DNA from 2 places in the Haloactinospora alba genome. Region 1 is predicted to be linked to the other one. Evidence: riboswitches for the same ligand, from Rfam matches in the RefSeq annotation. Region 1 holds a riboswitch; the other holds the start of a gene.
The links. A riboswitch is a leader RNA that binds a small molecule or an ion and turns the genes downstream of it on or off. The one in region 1 is predicted to bind glycine.
Positions count from the first base shown of each region.

Region 2: another riboswitch for glycine. It lies ahead of gcvT (glycine cleavage system aminomethyltransferase GcvT); the one in region 1 lies ahead of gcvP (aminomethyl-transferring glycine dehydrogenase).

Region 1 covers NZ_VFQC01000001.1:1,862,931-1,877,249, forward strand. The annotation lists gene FHX37_RS08415 (endonuclease V) at 1-505, shown strand, start outside; gene FHX37_RS08420 (DUF5999 family protein) at 753-986, shown strand; gene FHX37_RS08425 (alpha/beta hydrolase family protein) at 974-1,576, opposite strand; gene FHX37_RS08430 (tetratricopeptide repeat protein) at 1,645-2,838, opposite strand; gene gcvP (aminomethyl-transferring glycine dehydrogenase) at 3,149-6,046, opposite strand; glycine riboswitch at 6,164-6,250, opposite strand; gene FHX37_RS08440 (MerR family transcriptional regulator) at 6,458-7,057, opposite strand; gene FHX37_RS08445 (bifunctional nuclease family protein) at 7,457-7,927, opposite strand; gene FHX37_RS08450 (FHA domain-containing protein) at 8,158-8,700, opposite strand; gene FHX37_RS08455 (mannose-1-phosphate guanyltransferase) at 9,644-12,142, opposite strand; gene FHX37_RS08460 (CDP-alcohol phosphatidyltransferase family protein) at 12,357-13,118, opposite strand; gene FHX37_RS08465 (ArsA family ATPase) at 13,376-14,293, opposite strand; gene FHX37_RS08470 (cory-CC-star protein) at 14,290-14,319, opposite strand, start outside.
Region 2 covers NZ_VFQC01000001.1:475,698-482,222, reverse strand. The annotation lists gene FHX37_RS02220 (3-deoxy-7-phosphoheptulonate synthase) at 107-1,162, shown strand; glycine riboswitch at 1,725-1,824, shown strand; gene gcvT (glycine cleavage system aminomethyltransferase GcvT) at 1,968-3,095, shown strand; gene gcvH (glycine cleavage system protein GcvH) at 3,286-3,666, shown strand; gene glyA (serine hydroxymethyltransferase) at 3,671-4,942, shown strand; gene FHX37_RS02200 (L-serine ammonia-lyase) at 5,071-6,480, shown strand.

The sequences.
Region 1 (14,319 bases):
GCTGGAGGTCGTCGACCACGCGACGACCGTCGCCGAACCGCGGTTCCCGTACGTTCCCGGTCTGTTCGCGTTCCGGGAGGCTCCTCCGCTCATGGAGACCATCGGGAAACTGCGCACCTCCCCCGACGTCGTTCTCTGCGACGGTGCCGGCAGGGCTCATCCGCGCCGGTTCGGTCTGGCGTGCCACATGGGGTGGTCGCTTGGCCGTCCCACGATCGGTTGCGCGAAATCCCTGCTGGTCGGTGCCGCGGAACCGCTGGCGGAAGAGCGGGGATCGTGGAGCGACCTGGTCGCGGAAGGGGACGTCGTGGGGCGTGCGCTACGCACCCGGACCGGGGTCCGCCCCGTTTACATCTCGGTTGGTCACGATGCGGACCTGGCAGGATCCACCCGGCTGGTCCTGGACCTCAGCCCCCGGTACCGGATACCGGAGCCGATCCGGGCGGCGGACCAACTCTCCCGGGAGATACTGCGCGGGGACGGGGACCGTTCCGGCAACGTGTAACAGCGCCCCGGTGCCCCGGGACGGTTCCGGAAGCCGGGCGTCGCCTCCCCGCGGTGCACCGCAGCGGGCCGGTTCGTGCCAGCACCGGCAGCGCCTGTCGACGGCCCCGGCGGGAACGGAGAGGGCGGGGACGAGCGTGACCGGCCAGACGGTTCCGCGTCCTTTTTCCGGCAACGACACACGAAGTGTGTCTCATGCCACTAGAGTGCGGGCAACAGGTACCCGTTCTAGCTGAACCGGAGGCACAATGTCGTGCCCACACTCCCCGCAGTGCCCGGATGTCAACAGTCCCGAGCGAGAGGCGGCCCGGGTCGTAGCCAGCCATGCGGAACAGGGCTGGAGCCTGCTGTGCAACGGTGTCGTGCTGTTCGACGACACGGGGGAACTGTTGCCCGACGGCAACACGGTCGCGCCGCACCGCCCCACGGACAGGTCCGCCTCCACCCGGTCCGACGCGGACCTGTCCGCTCACTCCGTGTAACGAAGCATCCACGTGACCGCGCCCTGGGCGATGTCGTCCGGGGCCTTGGCCAGCTCGTGGCGCTCTCCCGGGCGCACGTCCAACGTTGTCGCGTCGCTGGGGTCCGGTACCCCGAACGGGTCACGGTCACCGTTCACCACCAGCGTGGGGACTCCCGTGGAGCGGAGTTCGGCTACGCGTGAGTGCTCCGGACGCCGGGGAGGGCGCAAGGGGAAGGCGAGCGCCACTACCGCCTGCGCTCCGAGAGAGCGGGCTGTACGGCAGGCCACCCGTGCGCCGTTGCTCCGTCCGCACACGACCAGAGGTAACTGGCCGGGTTCCGTACGGGCGCGGACGTGACGCACGACCGCGCACCAGGCCTCGTCCTGGGCGCTGCTTTTTCCGGGCGCCTTCCGGCCGGCGACGCGGTAGGGCTGGGTCACCCGCGCCACCACCAGTCCGGCCGCACGGGCGGCCTCGCACAGCGCCAACAGGTCGGGGGCGTCCACTCCCCCTCCCGCTCCGTGCGTGAGGACCAGCAAACCACGCGGCCGGGTGGACGGCGCGGCGATATCGAACCGGGCGGGACCGTGGGGCGTATCTATGTCCATGTGCCCCGACGTTAGCCCGTGCCACCGGGCCTCGAGTGAGATCCCACCGGAACGGTCCCGCAGCACACCTAGGTCGCGTCCGGCCATCCGGGCGGAAGCACGTCGGTACCACCCGCCACCGCACGACGTAGGCGCTCCCGGAAGTCGTCGTGCAGCGCCCTCCCCCACACGTAGGAGCTCGGCACCCGTACGGCCTCCTCCGCAACCTGGCGCAGTTCGGCGGCCCGCTCCTCCCCCGCGGCGACTGGCCCCGCGATTCGCGTGTACATCTGGTCGAGCGCGAGAAACAGCTCTCCGGCGAGCATGGCGGAAGTGCCCTCGCTCGCGGCGGCCTCCACATAGGGGTCCCACCACGCGGTCACCTCGTGTGTCTCCTCGGCCTGTGCCTCCTCGGGTGGGGAGGCGTCGAGCGCGAGGAAACCACGTCGCAGCCGGGAGCGCACCTCCTCCGCGGTGGCGGAGTCGCCGTGTGCCATGCCGTACTCCCACACACGCTGGGACTCCTCCGGGTCTCCGCGCACCTCGAGCAGGCGGGCCAGCAGCTCCACGGCCGCACCGGTCGTCTCGGGGGGCGCTGTGGTGCCTCCCTCCGGCCCCGGTTCGGTCTCGGCCGTTACGGCACCGAACTCCCCGATGGCGCGCTCCATGTACACGGCCCCCAGCAACAGCCGCAGCCCCGGGTGCTCGCCCGCTTCCAACCCCGTGCGGATCGCTGCTTCCGCCCCGTCCACCTCTCCCCGGTCGAGCAGACGCCCGGCGTAGTCGTGGGCGGCCTCCGCCACGAGCCGTGTGGGGGGTTCCGCCAGCGCCCTGCTCCAGTACTCCCGCGCCTCCGCAGGGTCGCCGCGTTCCTCGGAGATGCGGGCGAGCCCGTGGTGGGCAGCCGGAACATAGCGGTCATTGCCCAGTGCGAGGAGTTCCTGCCATGCCTCGCTGGCTTCCTCCCCGGCTCCGTCGGCCTCGTGGGAGAGGGCCAGGTGGTAGGCGGCGCGAGCGGCGAACTCGGGGTCCCCCGTTTCGATGGCCATCCGGTCCGCTCCACGGGCGGCACGCACGTCACCCAGGTCGTGTCGCACCACGGCGAGGCCGAGAGCTGCCCGAGGGCGGTACGTGGGGCTCCCCTGGTCGAGAACCTGCTCGTACACGTACGCAGCGCGTTTCAGGTGGCCGTTCTCCGCAAGGTCGCGAGCCTGCTCGCACAGGTTCGCGAGTTCCGCCTCGTTCGCCGTGCTGGGGTCAGGGTTCCCGGAGGCCGCGGTCATAGAGTCACTCTCCACTTTGGCTGGTAATGCAGCAGTGCCGTTGGTGGTGGAAGAGTAACGTCTGTGGGACGGAAGGTTAGTGGCCGTGCGCGGGATGGTTTCGTAATTGGTTGAAGAAAAGCTCCACCTTTACGGTGTAGATTCACCTCGGTGGCAGTATGCCGCAGGTACCACGTCACGGCCACGGACCGGAACGTCTTCCGGCATCCCGCAGGGGGCAGGCCCGGACCGCACCGGCCTGCACGGAACCGGGTGGTGTCAGCGACCCGGCGGGTCGCTGACACCACCCGAACACTCCTACGGGAGGGACCTATCCCTCGAAGGCCTCCGGCGGGGGGCAAGCGCAGACCAGGTTGCGGTCCCCGTAGGCCTGGTCGATCCTTCCCACGGGAGACCAGTACTTGTTGAACCGCAAACTCGCTACCGGATACCCCCCCTCGCTACGGGGGTAGTCGTGTTTCCAGTCGTCAGCGGTTAGGGCCTCGGCCGTGTGCGGAGCGTTCTTGAGCGGGTTGTCCTCAGCGTCGTAGCTCCCGTCAGCGACGCGGTCGATCTCGGCGCGGATGGCGACCATCGCGTCGATGAACCGGTCCAGCTCAGCCAGGTCCTCGCTCTCGGTGGGTTCCACCATGAGCGTCCCGGCCACGGGGAAGGACATCGTCGGGGCGTGGATCCCGAAGTCGATCAGCCGCTTCGCGACGTCCTCGTTGGTTATGCCGGTCCTCTTCGCCAGGTCGCGGATGTCGATGATGCACTCGTGAGCCACCAGCCCACCCGAACCGGTGTACAGGACCGGGTAGTAGGGCTCCAGCCGCTTCGCGACGTAGTTGGCGGAGAGCACCGCCGTCTCCGTCGCGGAACGCAGTCCTTCCGCCCCCATCATTCGCATGTACGCCCAAGAGATCGGCAGGATCCCCGCCGAGCCGAAGGGAGCGGAGGAGACCGGACCGACCCCCGTGTAGGGTCCGGCTTCCGGCTGCCCCGGGTGGTTGGGAAGGTAGCCGGCCAGGTGCGCCCGGACCCCGACCGGCCCCACTCCGGGACCACCGCCGCCGTGCGGGATGCAGAAGGTCTTGTGCAGGTTCAGGTGGCTGACGTCGGCACCGAACTCCCCGGGCTTCGCCCAACCGAGCAGCGCGTTGAGGTTGGCACCGTCCACGTACACCTGGCCCCCGGCCTCATGCACCAGACGGCACACATCGGTGATCGTGTCCTCGTACACGCCGTGGGTGGAGGGGTAGGTCACCATGATCGCGGCCAGGTCGTCACTGTGCTTGTCCAGCTTGGCGCGCAGGTCCGCCAGGTCGATGTTCCCGTTCTCGTCGCAGGACACGACACTGACCCGCATCCCCGCCATGATCGCGCTGGCCGCGTTCGTACCGTGTGCCGAGCTCGGGATGAGGCACACGTCCCGCTGTTCCTGCCCGCGGCCACGGTGGTAGCCGCGGATCGCCAGCAGCCCGGAGAGCTCTCCCTGGGACCCGGCGTTGGGCTGCAACGACACCGCGTCATAACCGGTGACCTCCGCCAGCCACTTCTCCAGGTCACGCACGAGCGATACCATCCCCGACGCCTGTTCCAACGGCGCGAACGGGTGGAGGTCAGCGAACTGCGGCCACGTTATCGACTCCATCTCGGCCGTGGCGTTGAGCTTCATCGTGCACGATCCCAGCGGAATCATGGTGCGGTCCAACGCCAGGTCCTTGTCGGAGAGCTGACGCATGTAACGCAGCAGTGACGTCTCGCTGCGGTGGGTGTTGAAGACCGGGTGGTCGAGGTAGTCCACGCCGCGGCGGAGCGCCGACGGCAGTGCGTCACGTCCGCTCTCCGAACCCTCGGTGTCCTCCCTGCCCCCGAACGCGGACAGGACCCCGTCCACGTGCTTCTGGGTGGTGACCTCGTCACATGTGATACCGACAGTGCTGTCGTCCACGCGCAGCAGGTTTATGCCCCGCTCCCGCGCGGCCTCCACGACCGCCTGGGCGTCCCCGCGCACCTGCACTCGCAGGGTGTCGAAGAACTCCCGGTGGAGCACCGTGAAGCCGCGAGCACGCAGCTTCGCCGAGATCTGGGCCGTCTGTGCGTGCACTTCCTCCGCGATGGCACGCAGCCCGTCCGGGCCGTGGTACACCGCGTACATGCCGGCCATGACCGCGAGCAGCACCTGGGCTGTGCAGATGTTGCTCGTGGCCTTCTCCCGGCGGATGTGCTGTTCGCGGGTCTGCAGAGCCAGGCGGTAGGCGGGTTTCCCCGCGTTGTCCACGGAGACGCCCACGAGGCGCCCCGGAAGCTGGCGTTGCAGTCCCTCGCGCACAGCCATGTAACCCGCGTGCGGGCCTCCGAAGCCCATCGGAACGCCGAAGCGTTGGGTGGAACCGACCGCGATGTCGGCTCCCAGCTCACCCGGGCTGCGCAGCATGGTCAGCGCGAGGATGTCAGCGGCGACGACCGCCATCGCCCCCTGCTCATGAGCTGCTTCGATAACGGGGCGCGGGTCGCGTACCGCCCCACTGGCCGCCGGGTACTGTGTCAGGACTCCGAAGGCGTCGACCTCGGGAAGACCGTTCGAGAGATCCGCGACGACGATGTCGATTCCCAGCGGCTCAGCTCTCGTACGCAGTACGGACAGCGTCTGCGGGAAGACGTCGGAGTCCACGATGAAAGCCGAGGCCGCGCTCTTCTTCTTGCTCGCGCGCCGGGCCAGGGTCATCGCCTCCGCGGCGGCGGTCGCCTCGTCCAGCAGAGACGCGCCGGAGACGGCAAGGCCCGTCAGGTCACAGACCATGGTCTGGAAGTTCAGCAGAGCTTCGAGCCGCCCCTGGGAGATCTCCGGCTGGTAAGGGGTGTAGGCCGTGTACCAGGCCGGGTTCTCCAGGATGTTGCGTTTGATCACGGGCGGGGTGACCGTGTTGTAGTAGCCCTGCCCGATCATCGTGGTCAGGGCCTGGTTGCGTTCCGCGAGATCGCGGAGCTCGGCCAGAGCGGTGCTCTCGCTCGCCGCGTCGGGGAGACGCAACGGCGCGGGCCCCTTGTTCTCGTTCAGGATATTGTGGGGGACAGCAGCGGTCATGAGAGCTGTTGTCGATTCGTATCCCACAACCTTGAGCATCTCGGCGAGGTCCGCCGGATCCGGACCTATGTGCCGGTCCGCGAACTGTCGCGCCGGAACGCGGTCGGAGGGGTTTTCGTAGGTGGGCTGCTCCGGCATGGAGACCTCCTGGTCGCATAGGCCGACTGTCGGCTGCTCCTGTCTGGTCTCCCCCTCTGTCGCCCACGACCTCTCGGACGTGGCGCAGGCGCTTACCGCCTACCGCTTCAGAGTTGCCTCCTCCACGCGGTCCTTTTGCCTGAGAGGTTACTGGGGAGTATTGCCCCGTCGGCGCCCGCTGAGGGTCTCTCCCACGTGGTATCGACGGCTCGGGTCATTGCTGAAGTTGTCCCTGTACGTCACTCGCCATGGTACTAACACCTACCCGCCACCGGAGTTTCCGGGCAGTCTGTCAGCCATCGGGAGCGCCGCTTCCCTGATCCTGGCTGCGTCCTCCCGGAACCAGCCCGAGAGTACGTGCAGGTGACCTTAACAGGACACCCACACCGCCCCCCGGATACGGGACCCCGCTCAACCGGTCTTGCGATGCCGTCTCCGCCGCGTCAGCTCGTCGTCGTGGGGAGGCTCCGGCGGCCTCGTCCCCGCGAGGCGCTCGCCGGGAAACTCGCGCAGCGAGCTCTCCAGCTCCCGCCACACGTGCCCGAGGGCGATACCGAAGACGGCTTTCCCCTCCCGCATGAGGTCGGCCACGTCCCCCGGAGAGGTGCACTCGTATACGCTGACGCCGTCACTCATCAAGGTGATCTCGGCGAGGTCGGAGGTGCCACGGTGACGGAGGTGCTCGACCGCGGTACGGATCTGCTGCAACGAGATCCCCGTGTCGAGCAGCCGTTTCACCACTTTGAGAATCAGCACATCCCGGAAGCTGTACAGGGCAGCCCCGCATGTGTCCTCGGGCCACACGCTCGGCTCGACGAGACGGGTCCGTGCCCAGTAGTCAAGCTGGCGGTAGGTGATACCGGCAGCCGCGCACGCTGTGGGACCGCGATAGCCGATGTTCATAGGCAGCGCCACCACGTCCTCGTTACACAGTAGGCCCTGCTCCCCGGCTCTCTGCACGGCGAACCGCTCGCTCCCGGAGGCCTGCTGTTCACTGTTCGCAACCGCCACGCCGAACCTCCGGCTTCTTCGCCCACGGCAGCCCGGCAAGGAGACTTTCGACGAGTGCACCGCGGGTTCTCATCGAGAACGAAAGTAAGTCGACGGTGTGGAAAGCGTCAACGGCACGCTCCGGCGCGTTGCGAAACGCTCTCCTCCTAACATGCAGTAGCCATCCGTAGCCACACGCGCACGCAGAACCGCGGTGCCTTCCGTCCGACGGCCGAAGAGAGCGAGGAGCGGCAGAGTCCCGCCACACGCCCCACCCCTCGTACGGCAGTTCACCCTCCAGCTTTCACCACCGGGGGTTTCCGGCCGCGCACGGTCCCGAACGTCTCCGGGGCGGCCCCCACACCGCCCCTCGCCCGACGGAGGGAAGGACAGCTCCCGCGCTGGCCTGACCCGTGTCTCTCAGGTTGTCCGACCGAAATCCTCGGGACTGATCGTGTCCAGGAACTCGCGGAACTTTTCCACTTCGTCCTCTTGCTCGTCAGGTATTGGAACGCCGGCCTCGTCGACAACATCGCTGTGCGCGTAGATCGCCGCGCCGGTACGCAACGCGAGAGCGATGGAGTCCGACGGTCGCGCGCTGATCTCGATCCCGTTGGAGAAAACCAGATCAGCGTAGAAGATACCGTCGCTGAGCGACGTGATGTTCACGGTTTCCAGATGCGCGTCCAGACCCTCGAGAACGTCCCGGAAAAGATCATGAGTGAGCGGCCGTGCCGGAACGACCCCTTGTTGAGCCAAAGCGATCGCAGTGGCTTCGACCGCCCCGATCCAGATCGGAAGATAACGTTCACCATCGAACTCTTTGAGTAACACGATCGGTTGGTTTGAGGGCATCTCGACCCGGACGCCGACAACCTCCATGTACTTCACTTCGGCTCCGTCCCACGACTCGTCGTCCCGGATGGGCACTCGCCAGGGTCCATTCCGTCTGTCTTCACGGTACACCGCCGAAGCCAAAGGCCACAGAGACGGATTCGGGTGTCGTGTGAGCCACACCTGCCGCTTCTACCGCCGACGGCGCCCTCCGGTACAAGGTTCTCCTGCAGTGGAGTACGCAAACCTCCCTGTCCCCTGGGTGTACCCTCCTGCCGGCGGGAGGCTCAGCGCCGTGGTTTGGTCAGCAGAACCAATCGGAACTTGCCGATCTGGACCTCGTCCCCGCCACCAAGTTCCACTTCGTCTATACGCTCCCGGTTGACATAGGTGCCGTTCAAGCTACCGACATCGCGTACGCCGAACCCATCGCCGCGCCGGAAGAACTCGACATGACGCCGGGACACGGTCACATCGTCGAGGAAGATGTCGCTGTTGGGATGACGCCCCACGGTCGTGACGTCGCTGTCCAGCAGGAAACGGCTGCCGGCGTTAGGGCCGCGCTTGACCACCAGCAGCGCTGTCCCGGAGGGAAGGGCGTCAACGTTGGTGGAATCAGGGGCGACGTCGTCACCGGACTCGGTCTCGGCCTCCAGAGCCTGGATCCCCGAGATGGATATGGTGGACGTCGTCTCACCAACGGACTCACGGCGCTCCCCCGATTGGGGGGCTTGCTGCGCGTCACTGCGGAGAGGGGTACCACAGTTGGAGCAGAAACGGGCACCATCCGCAACGGCGTGACCGCACTGCGTGCAGTAAACGCTCGACATAGGTCGGCTCGGCCTCCTACCGCACGGGGCGGTGGTTGATTCGGCTGATAATCATGGCACGTGGTGTTCGGGCGGTGTGCCCGTGACGAAGAACGACCCAGGAGATTCCTGTAGTTCCCGATTCACTTCATAGTCCTCATCCTATGTTGGGCGCGGGAGGCGCAGTGCCGATACAACAGAGGAACCTCCCCTCCCTCCTCTCGGGAAAGGCGCGGCGGCTTCGTCGGGGGAACGGGGATGAGCCGCCCTCCTGCCGGGCCCACCACGGGCATTCCCGCATGCCAGACACCGCAAGCCTTGGCATACGGGGTTACCGAGCGGTTGCACGGAGGGGAATGCCCGTCTCGACACGTGTACGAGTGTATTCGGGACACGGCCGTTCCTGATCGGAAGTTCCCGAGAAATCGGGGCTGTGAGAAAAACGCTCTCCTGCGTTCCCGTGTTCCGCGCCTCCGGGAACCGGTCCCGCGCCCCACCTGTTCCCGCCGAACGGCACCGTAGGAAGCCCTCGGTGCCCCTTCCCCACCCGCTGGCACGAACGTTCCGCACGAGGGTGCGGCCACGGCCGGGGGATCCGCCACCCGACAGGAGCACCGCACCGGGCACCCTCCGGACGCATCGGTCCCGTGGGACGCCGAGGGCAAGACCGCGTGTGTCCCACCGACGGCGCCCCGCCTTTCCCGGCGGAGTCTCCCAACCGACCACACTGTTCCCATCGGGGACACCAACGCAGCGATCGGGCTGTCCTCCCCAACGCTCCCCAGCGGCTCGTCGCCGTCGGTTCCCGCGTACCGGGGCGGATCCTCCGCGACCGTTCGCCTCCCGTGTTCCCACGTGTGGCGCTGGCCAGGAGGACACGGGGAGCCGAGGCATCCGGCCAACACGAGAGCTCCCGGAACGTAGCGCGTGTCGACCGGGTCAGCTCGACCGCGGAGGGGGTGCGTCACTCCTCGGCCTGCTCCACGACCGCTCCCCACTCGTCCAACATGCGCTGTGCGGTGTCAGTGTCGGTTCCCTCCGCCCACACGTGCGTGACCGCCTCGGAGGTGTCGGGTAGCACCAGAGCCCAACTCCCGTCGGGCTCGATGATCCGCACCCCGTCCGTGGTGTCGATCTCACGATCATCCGCGGCCTCGACGACAGCGCGCATGACAGCGCCTTTGGCGGCCCACGGAGTAGGGACGGAACGGCGCAGCAGGTTGGACCGGGGGATACGCCGGTCGATCTGGCTCAGCGACAGCCGGGTACGGGACACCAGTCCCAACAGGCGCACGAACGCCGCTATCCCGTCACTGGTTCGGGAGAACTCCGGCAGCATGAAACCGCCCCTCCCGTCCGCGGCGAAGATGATGTCATCGGCACGGGCTGCCTTGGTGAGTTCGTCGATGGCGGTGGGGGTCCACTGCACACGGACTCCGTACTGGCCAGCCACCTGTTCCGCTACCCGGGTGGATGTCACGGGGAGCGCCACCCGGCCCTCCCCCCGTTCCGCGGCGACAAGGTCCAGCACCACCAACAGGGCACGCTCGTTGTCGATGAGTTCCCCGTTCTCGTCCACGATGGACATGCGCTCCGCCACCGGCTCGAAACGGACGCCGAAGTCCGCTCCGGAGGAGGAAACGAGATCCCCGAGGTGTTGCAGGTCACGCATCTGCTTGGCGAGGGTGTCAGTGGGAGAGTCCTCGTCCAGCCGGTTGTTGAGGGTCAACACGTCGACCCCGAGACGCCCCAACAGTGACGGGAGCACCAGCGCCCCAGTCCCTCCGGCGCAGTCGATGACCACTTTCATCCCCGACTCGCGCACACCGCTCGTGTCGACGCAGCGGAGCAGCTCATAGGCGTAGTTCTCTATTCCGCGGGAGGGCAGGGAGAGCTCGGCTATCTCGCCGGGGAACGCCCTTCGGTACTCCGCCCTGGTGAAGACGCGTTCCAGCTTGCGCTGGGCCGCTGGGGAAAGGTCAGCCCCGCTCTCGTCGAAGAAGACGATGTCCACGGACTGCGGGTCTCCCGGAGAGGTCCGCAGGGCGATGCCTCCTCCGATCCCGCTCTGTGAGGTGTGGAACCGGGCCACCGGGAGCGGAACCACCTCCAGGTCATGGACATCGATCGCACCCGCGGTCAGCGCGCTGATCACCGCGCGTTTCAGTGTGCGCGCCCCACGTGACACGTCACGTGACGTCGTTACCACTGTCCCCTTCTTCAGGGTCGTCGCGAACGCGCTTGCCAGACGCACCGCGAGCTCGGGGGTGATCTCCACGTTGATGAGCCCGGAGACGCCGCGTGGACCGAACAGCGACCGCTGCCCCCGGGACTCCCACACCACGTTCGCGTTGACGACGGCACCGGCCTCGATGGTCTTGAACGGATAGACCTTGATGTCGTTGGCGAGGTAGGCCTCGGACTCGATGACGCATTCCTCGCCGACGACCGTGCCCTCCTCAACGCGGGCCCCCGGCATGACGTCCGTGTTCTTGCCGATCACGCAGCCGCGGAGGTTGGTGCTGGCACCGAGATAGACGTTGCCGTGCACAACGGAGCGGTGCAGGAACGCCTCCGAGCGCACCACGGCGTTGCTGCCCAGAACGGTGAACTCACGCAGCTCCGCCCCGGGTTCGACCTTGGCATAGTCACCGATGTACAGCGGGCCTTTGAGTACTGCCTCCGGGTCGACCTCGGCCCCTTCGGCTACCCACACACCGGGCGACATCTCGAAGCCGTCGATCTCCACGTCGACCTTCCCGGAGAGCACGTCGGCCTGGGCCCTGAGGTAGCTCTCGTGGGTACCCACGTCCTCCCAGTAACCGTCAGTGACATAACCGTAGATGGGGGATCCCGCTTCGAGGAGGGCGGGGAAAACGTCACCGGACCAGTCCACGACCTCGTTCTCCGCCACGTGCTGGAGCACTTCCGGTTCCATGACGTAGATACCCGTGTTCACCGTGTCGGAGAACACCTGGCCCCATGTGGGCTTTTCCAGAAACCGCTGGACCCTCCCCTGGTCGTCGACGATGATGATGCCGAACTCAAGCGGGTTGGCGACCCGTTTGAGCCCAATGGTGACCATGGCCCCGTTCTCCCGGTGGAAACGGACCATATCCGATAGGTCGATGTCGGTGAGCGCGTCCCCGGAAACAACGATGAACGGTTCGCCCGCCAGTTGTTCCTCGGCATTCTTCACGCTTCCTGCAGTACCTAGCGGCACCTCCTCGGCGACGTAGTGCAGATTCATGTCGAACTCTTCCCCGTCACCGAAATAGTTCCGTATCAGAGTGGCGAGGAATTGCACTGTGACGACCGTGTCATGGAATCCGTGCCGGTTGAGGAGCCGTAGCACGTGTTCCATGATCGGCCTGTTCACCACAGGCAGCAGGGGCTTGGGCTGGTTCGCGGTCATCGGACGCAGACGTGTTCCCTCGCCTCCGGCCATTACCACTGCCTTCATCGGAACCACCCTCCGATCCGGCCAACGCGTACTCTCGGGAATTCGGGCATCAGTCGGTCTCCAGAAATCGTGCGGCCTCCGGTGACGGTAGCTGACCTGCCGCTACGCGGCTCCGCCCCGACACAGGGGGCCTTGATGCCATGCAGAAGGAAGGTGCGCCACGAGGTAGTCGGCAACCGTCGGGAAACATTGGTTTCCTTTCCCGCAGAAGGTATCAATGCGGGGATCCGGCTCCCTTTCTGCCGCCGGAGGTTGGACCTGCGTCATCGGAACGCCTCCCCACGGACATGTTGGCTTCGGAACCATGGCGTCCGGAGCCATGGCGTGACTCGTCAACGTTGCCAGCGGTGTTCCACTGTTGCGGTGCGGTACCGTTTCTCACTGCGGAATTTGGGGCGGAGCCCCGACCCTGTCGCACCAGTCGGCTCGCATGCACCGCGTACAGCAGACCGGACCACCAGTAGATAGCCGTTCCCCAGATGGCGAAGGCCCAACCAACGGTTTGCGCAATATCTCCTGCTATACCGGAATAACCAGCGACAAAGAGCAGAGGGAAGGAGTACAGCAAACACAGGGTCGCAGTTTTGCCGGCGAAGTTCACCGGAAGAGCTCCGTACCCGTAATGCCGCAGAAGCGGCAGCCCCAGGGTGAGAAAAGCGTCACGCGCCACCAGGACCGCCATCAGCCACCAGGGGACGATCCCCCGGACCACCAGGCCCAGCAACGCGGCAAAGATGTACAAACGGTCGGCCATGGGATCGAGCAGCTCCCCTATCCTGCTGCTCTGGTTCCATAGGCGTGCGATCTTGCCGTCGAGCCAGTCCGACAGCCCGGCGAACGCCAACAGGCCGAGCGCCCACCAGTCCTCGCGTGGTACCAGGACCAACCACAGGAAGACGGGCACTCCGAGCAGACGGACCACGCTCAGCAGGTTCGGTACCGTCCACACGCGTCGGCCGACCGGTTCCGTACGGATCGCCACCCACCTCCTGTGTATCCAGGTGACGAGCTTACCGCTCAGGATACGTGCGGGAACGCGTCCTGAACCCTCGTTGCGCGGAAGGTGTTCTCACCGGGCGCTGCCCTGGGTGTCCGGTGGCTCCGACAGACCGGCCACCGTCGCGGAACACCCTGCCGAGGACGCCGTACCCCGTCCGCCCCCGGCCGAACCACGCCACCTTCCGGACGGGACCCACCGGCACCGGGGTGTCCGTCCCCGGTCCCGGGTCGCGGTCATCCCGCACCCTGTTCGGGACCGTTGCTCACGCGGTGCCCCAGCGAACGCAGACGGGACTCCCCGGTGGGTTCCTCCAGCAGCGCCGGGAGCTCGACGACACCCTGCCGGGCGAAACACGCCCGGACCTGCTGCGGCACAGGAGTCCCTTCCCGCTCCGGAACCTGGTTGAGCACAACGGGGCCCAGCTGGAAACCCGCTTCCGTGAGCTGCTTCGCGGCACGCCGCGTTTCGGAGAGAACCATCCGCCGCGGGAGTGTGACGAGGCGCACCCACGCGTCGGAACGCAGCCGGCTCGCGGTGCGTTCCAGCCTGTGACGACGCGCGTGCAACCGTTCCAGCAACGGGTCGTCCCCCTCGGACGACGGCCCGACAAGCCCCTCGGCGAACCGCTCCGCGCCAACGGCGCGTTCCCGTTGCCGCGCAAGCCCGTGTACCCACGGGGTGAGCAGCGCCGGCAGGTCCAGCATGCGCAGCAGATGGGCCGTGGGAGCGCTGTCCACGACAAGGCGGTCCCACTTTTCCGGAACCTGGTCCATCGCGTCGATCAGCACGTCGGTCAGGGCGGATTCGGTCATTCCCGGGCTGGAGGCCGCATGGGCAAGGTGACGGCGCACCGCGGGCATGATGTCCCGGGAGACCGCCGCACGGGCGTCCTCCGTGACACTGGCCACCCGTCGCTGCACGGCCGCCTCGGCGTCCGGTTCGACCGCCCACAGGTTGTCGGCCACACGCCTGGGGCGATCGCCGAGCCCCGTCTCCAGCGCGTCTCCGAGGGAGTGCGCCGGATCAGTCGACATCACGAGCGTACGCTCTCCCCCGTCGGCGAGGGTAACGGCGTGGGCGGCAGCGACAGTCGTCTTGCCCACCCCTCCTTTCCCGCCGACGAACACGATGGCGGGGGAAGGCGGTCTCAACAGCACACCCCCGGGTCGCCGAACTC
Region 2 (6,525 bases), 1.4 Mb from region 1:
AGTCGCGGATTTTCTGTATTTCCGCAGCTCAGTGACGTTGCATCCCGCACACGACTGGACGCACTAGTGTGCGTAGTGGGGAAACCGGGAGAGGGAGAGCTACACCATGCCGAACACCAACGACACGCGGGTCGCCAGTTACCAACCGCTCATCGCGCCGCGCGACCTCCTCGCCGAGCTGCCGATGGGACCGGAGCGAGCCTCGCTCGTCGCCGACGCCCGCGGCGACGTGAAGAACATCCTGGACGGGACCGACGACCGGCTGCTCGTCATCACGGGCCCGTGCTCGGTACACGACACCGCCGCCGCGCTGGAGTACGCGCAGCGCCTCTCCGGCCTCGCGCCCGCCGTGCAGGAGGAACTGCGCGTGGTGATGCGGGTGTACTTCGAGAAGCCGCGCACCACCCTGGGGTGGAAGGGGCTCATCAACGACCCGGGTCTGGACGAGAGCTACGACGTGCACCGGGGGCTGCGCACGGCGCGCAAGCTCCTGCTGGACATCAGCTCGCTGGGTGTCCCGGCCGGGACGGAGTTCCTCGACCCGATCACCCCGCAGTACATCGCGGACGCGGTCGCCTGGGGCGCCATCGGCGCGCGCACCACCGAGAGCCAGGTGCACCGCCAGCTCAGCAGCGGACTGAGCATGCCCGTCGGGTTCAAGAACGGCACGGACGGCGACGTCCAGGCCGCCGTGGACGCCTGCGGCGCCGCGGACGCCCCGCACACCTTCTTCGGCGTCGACCCGGCCGGTGCCGGGTCGGTGGTGAACACCTCCGGCAACCCGGACTGCCACGTGATCCTGCGCGGCGGACGCGGCGGACCGAACTACGACGCCGACAGCGTGAACGCCGCGCTGGACACGGTGGAACGCGCCGGACTGCCGCGGCGGCTGATGATCGACGCGAGCCACGCCAACAGCGGCAAGGACCACACGCGCCAGCCGGGCGTGGCCGAGGACATCGCGCGCCAGGTCGCCGCGGGGCAGCACGGCATCACCGGCGTCATGCTGGAGAGCTTCCTGCAGGAGGGCGCCCAGAAGCTCACCTCCCCCGACCAGCTCGCCTACGGCCAGTCCATCACCGACTCGTGCATGAGCTGGGAGACGACCGAGGAGGTACTGAACGGCCTCGCCGAGGCAGTGCGCCAGCGCCGCAAGGCGTGACGCGCCGACACCGTCCCCGGGGGCGCCCGCTTCCGTCCCGCACCCGGCCGCGGCCTCCCCGGGGACGGCGAGTACCTCCCGCACGGCTCCGCGCCAGGGCCTTGCCAGAGTGAGACGCCGAACGTGGCACTGGCCCGGGGGCCGGCGGCCGAGCGCGGAGCCGGTTCCGGGTTCGGTGGCGCGGCGGCACGGACCGTACCGGCCGGTTCCCCGCGCCTCCTCCTCATCCCACCGCCCATACCGACAGCACGAACCCCCTGGTCAGAGGAGTTTTTTCGGATTCTCCAGCGCGCCGGGACGGCGTCCGGCAGAATGACCGGTGTCGGCAGTTCGGTTACGAACTCGTGTTCGCGTTGGCATGCTGCCGAATTCGCCCTGGGGGTGGTGTGGGCTGCCCCCAGGGCTCCACCCCGCCGGCCGGGCCGTGACGAGCCGAGCGCCGGAGTTCCCGCACACCGCTCCACATCCACCCGCGCGGCGGGAGAGGCACTGGTCAGAACGCCGACCCGCACCCGCGCTCTGGGCTCAGGGAAACGGCACTGCTAGGCTGAAAGCCAGTCAACGACCCCGCACGGGAGAGTGTCCTCGCAGCCAGCGCGGACCGCCGAAGGAGCAATTCCTCCCCGCAGAACCTCTCAGGCGCGACGGACCGTACGGGTGAGACCACTCTGGAAAGCAGGGGCCGCGGGTGGCCCCTCGCCGAAGGTGCAAGCCGCTCGGCGCGGCGAAGCTCTCAGGCACCGATGACAGAGGGGGAGGATGGCAACGCCTGCACTGACACGACGCCCATCCTCGCGGGAGAACAATGACAGCGCCTGACAGCGGCACGGACGCGCAACCGCGCGAGACCGCGCTGCGCGAGACGCACGAACACCTCGGTGCGACACTGGTCGACTTCGCCGGCTGGCTGATGCCGTTGCGGTACAGCAGCGAGAAAGCCGAGCACACGGCGGTGCGGGAGAAAGCGGCCCTTTTCGACCTCTCTCACATGGGAGAGATCCGCATCACCGGCCCGCAGGCGGCCGACCTCCTCGACTACGCCATGGTGGGCCACCTGTCGGCCGTCAAGATCGGACGCGCGCGCTACACGATGATCACCGCCGAGGACGGCGGGGTGCTGGACGACCTCATCGTGTACCGGCTGGCCGACGACGACTACCTGGTGGTCGCCAACGCCGCCAACGCGGACACCGTGCTGGCCGCCCTCACGCAACGCTCCACCGGTTTCGACGCCCGGGTGGACGACCAGACCGAGGACTACGCCCTGCTGGCCCTGCAGGGTCCCGAGGCCGCCCGCATCCTGGCGCCGCTCACCGACGCCGACCTGGACCAGATCCGCTACTACGCCGGCTACCGGCACACCGTCGCCGGGCACGAGGTGCTGCTCGCCCGCACCGGCTACACCGGCGAGGACGGATTCGAGATCTTCCTCAAGCCCGCGTCGGCCGCGCCCGAGGTGTGGCGGGCGCTGCTTTCCGAGGGCGAACAGTACGGGCTGGTCCCCGCCGGCCTGTCGGCGCGGGACACGCTGCGTCTGGAGGCGGGGATGCCGCTGTACGGCAACGAGCTCAGCGCCGACATCACGCCCTTCTCCGCCGGCCAGGGCCGGGTGGTGAAGTTCGACAAGCCCGGTGACTTCGTCGGCCGCGCCGCCCTCGCCGAGGCGTCGGAGAGCCAGCGTCCGCGCCGCCTGGTGGGGCTCGTCGGCCGGGGCCGCCGAGTGCCGCGCAAAGACCAGAACGTGCTGTGCGACGGCCAGGTGGTGGGCAACGTCACCAGCGGAGCACCGTCGCCTACGCTGGGAAGTCCTATCGCCATGGCCTACGTCGACGGTGGCCTGTCGGCCGCGGCAGGCACGTTCGCCGTGGACGTGCGGGGGCGCCCGGAGGAGGTCGACGTCGTCGACCTGCCCTTCTACAAGCGGGATCGCTGAGATCCCGGCCCCGCGTGGGCCATGGCGCGAGCCACGGCTGCGGGCAGCGCCGCCCGCCCGGCAGAATCTCACCGGGCGGGTCGAGCGCGGCGCCCGCGCCTGGTACAGGGCCGCGTGGTAGTGGAAGCACGAGGCGTCCGCACCCCGGCCAGGCCGTTCCGGACAATGGAAAACCTCCTGGAGAGTCGAATTGAGCGTTCCCGCTGAGCTGAACTACACGAACGAGCACGAATGGGTCGCCATCAACGACGGTGTCGCCACCATCGGCATCACGGCCTACGCCGCCGAGGCGCTGGGCGACATCGTCTACGTGGAACCGCCCGAGGTGGACACGACCGTCGCGGCGGGCGACACCTGCGGCGAGGTCGAGTCGACCAAATCGGTCAGCGACCTCTACTCCCCCGTCAACGGTGAGGTCGTCGACGTGAACCGCACCGCTGTGGACGAGCCGGAGCTCATCGGAACGGACCCCTATGGCCAAGGCTGGCTGTTCAAGGTGGAACTCACCGACGAACCGTCCAACCTGCTCACTCCGGAGCAGTACACCCAACTGACCGAAGGTGAAGGTTAATCAGATGTCCTCCGAGAAGAACCTTCTCGATCAGTCGCTGGAACAGCTCGATCCCGACGTCGCCGCCGCCGTCGACGACGAGTTGGGTCGGCAGCGCCAAACCCTGGAGATGATCGCCTCCGAGAACTTCGCGCCGCAGGCGGTCCTGGAAGCCCAGGGGACCGTACTGACCAACAAGTACGCCGAGGGCTACCCGGGACGCCGCTACTACGGCGGCTGCGAGCACGTCGACGTCGTCGAGCAGCTCGCCATCGACCGGGCGAAGGAACTGTTCGGCGCCGAGTACGCCAACGTCCAGCCGCACTCGGGCGCCCAGGCCAACACGGCCGTGTACTTCGCGCTGCTCAAGCCGGGCGACACCATCCTCGGGCTGGACCTGGCGCACGGCGGGCACCTCACCCACGGGATGAAGATCAACTACTCCGGTAAGATCCTCAACCCCGTGGCCTACCACGTCCGGGACGAGGACGGGCTGATCGACTACGACGAGGTGGAGAAGCTCGCCACCGAGCACCAGCCCAAGATGATCGTGGCCGGCTGGTCCGCCTACCCGCGCCAGCTCGACTTCGCGCGGTTCCGCGAGATCGCCGACCGGGTGGGCGCGCTGCTCCTGGTGGACATGGCGCACTTCGCCGGTCTGGTCGCGGGCGGCGTGCACCCCAACCCGGTGCCGTACGCCGACGTGGTCACCACCACCACGCACAAGACCCTCGGCGGCCCCCGCAGCGGGCTCATCCTCGCCAAGGAGGAGTACGCCAAGAAGATCAACTCGGCGGTGTTCCCCGGCATGCAGGGCGGCCCGCTGGAGCACGTCATCGCGGGCAAGGCAGTCGCGCTGAAGGTCGCCGCCGGCGAGGAGTTCGCCGACCGGCAGCGGCGCACCGTCTCCGGCGCGAAGATCCTCGCCGAGCGGCTCACCCGGGAGGACACCGCCGCGGCCGGGGTGAACGTGCTCAGCGGCGGCACCGACGTCCACCTGGTGCTGGTGGACCTGGTGAACTCACAACTCAACGGCCAGGAGGCCGAGGACCGGCTGCACGAGATCGGCATCACGGTGAACCGCAACGCGGTGCCCAACGACCCGCGCCCGCCGATGGTCACCTCCGGCCTGCGCATCGGCACGTCGGCGCTGGCCACCCGGGGCTTCGACGACGCGGACTTCACCGAGGTGTCCGACATCATCGCCCAGGCACTCACCCCGGAGTACGAGGCGGAGTCGCTGCGGCGTCGGGTTGACGCGCTCGCGACGAAGCATCCGCTCTACCGGAACCAGTAGGGGCCACACTCCCCTACCCGACAGAGGTAGCCGGGTCGTGCGTTGTTGGGAAACCGGCGGCGCGTGATCCGGCTACACCTGTCTGGAGGACAATCCACTTCCCTGTGCTCAACGAGGAGGGCAGGACATTGGCCATCAGCGTCTTCGATCTTTTCTCCATCGGAATCGGCCCGTCGAGCTCGCACACGGTCGGTCCGATGCGTGCCGCCCGCACGTTCGTGTCCCGGCTGGCGCAGGAGGGGCTGCAGCAGCGCACCGCCCGTGTCCGGGCGCAGCTGTACGGCTCGCTCGCGCTGACCGGGAAGGGGCACGGGAGCGACACCGCGATCATCCTCGGCCTGCTCGGCGAGACCCCGGAGGGTGTCGACGTGGACGCCGTCCCCGACCTGCTGGCGGCGGTGCGCGACACCGGCCGGCTGCGGCTGGGCGGCGGGCGCGAGGTGGCCTTCGACCCGGCCGAGGACATCGAGTTCCGGCGCAAGGAGCAGCTGCCCGGCCACCCCAACGGGATGCGGTTCCTCGCCCACGACGCCGACGGGGAGGAGCTCCTCGCCGCGGCCTACTACTCGGTGGGCGGCGGTTTCGTGGTGAACGAGCAGGCCACCGGCTCCGACCGGATCAAGGAGGACGACACCCCGCTGCCCCACCCGTTCGGTACCGCCGCCGAGCTGCTGGCGCTGTGCCGGGACACGGGCATGTCGATCAGCGACATCATGCTCGCCAACGAGCAGGCGTTCGGCCGCAGCGCCTCGGAGGTCCGCGGCCAGCTGCTGGAGATCTGGCGGACCATGCGCGAGTGCGTGCGGCACGGGGTGAACAGCGAGGGGACTCTTCCCGGCGGGCTCAACGTCCCCCGGCGCGCGCCCGGGTTGTACCGGCAGCTGGGCGGGCAGTGCGACAGCGAGGGGCTGATCAAACCGGACCCGCCCGAGCTGGACGACCCCATGCGGGGCAGCGACTGGATCACGCTCTACGCGCTGGCGGTCAACGAGGAGAACGCGGCGGGCGGGCGCGTGGTGACCGCGCCGACGAACGGCGCCGCCGGCATCATCCCGGCCGTGCTGCACTACTACATGCACTTCACCCGCGACGCCGGTGAGGAGGGGGTGGTGCGTTTCCTGCTCACGGCCGGCGCGATCGGCATCCTGTTCAAGCAGAACGCCTCCATCTCGGGCGCCGAGGTGGGCTGCCAGGGCGAGGTCGGTTCGGCGTCGTCGATGGCCGCGGGCGGGCTCGCCGAGGCGTTGGGCGCCTCCTCGGAACAGGTGGAGAACGCCGCGGAGATCGCCATGGAGCACAACCTCGGCCTGACGTGCGACCCGATCGGCGGACTGGTGCAGGTGCCGTGCATCGAACGCAACGCGCTGGCGTCGGTGAAGGCGATCAGCGGCACCCGCATCGCGATGCGCGGCGACGGGAGCCACTTCGTGTCGCTGGACAAGGCCATCCGGACCATGCGCAACACCGGCGCGGACATGATGGACAAGTACAAGGAGACGAGCCGCGGGGGGCTGGCCGTCAACGTCATCGAGTGCTGAGACCGCCGGCGGACCCGCGCCTCGGTCGCGGGCGGCCGACCAGGG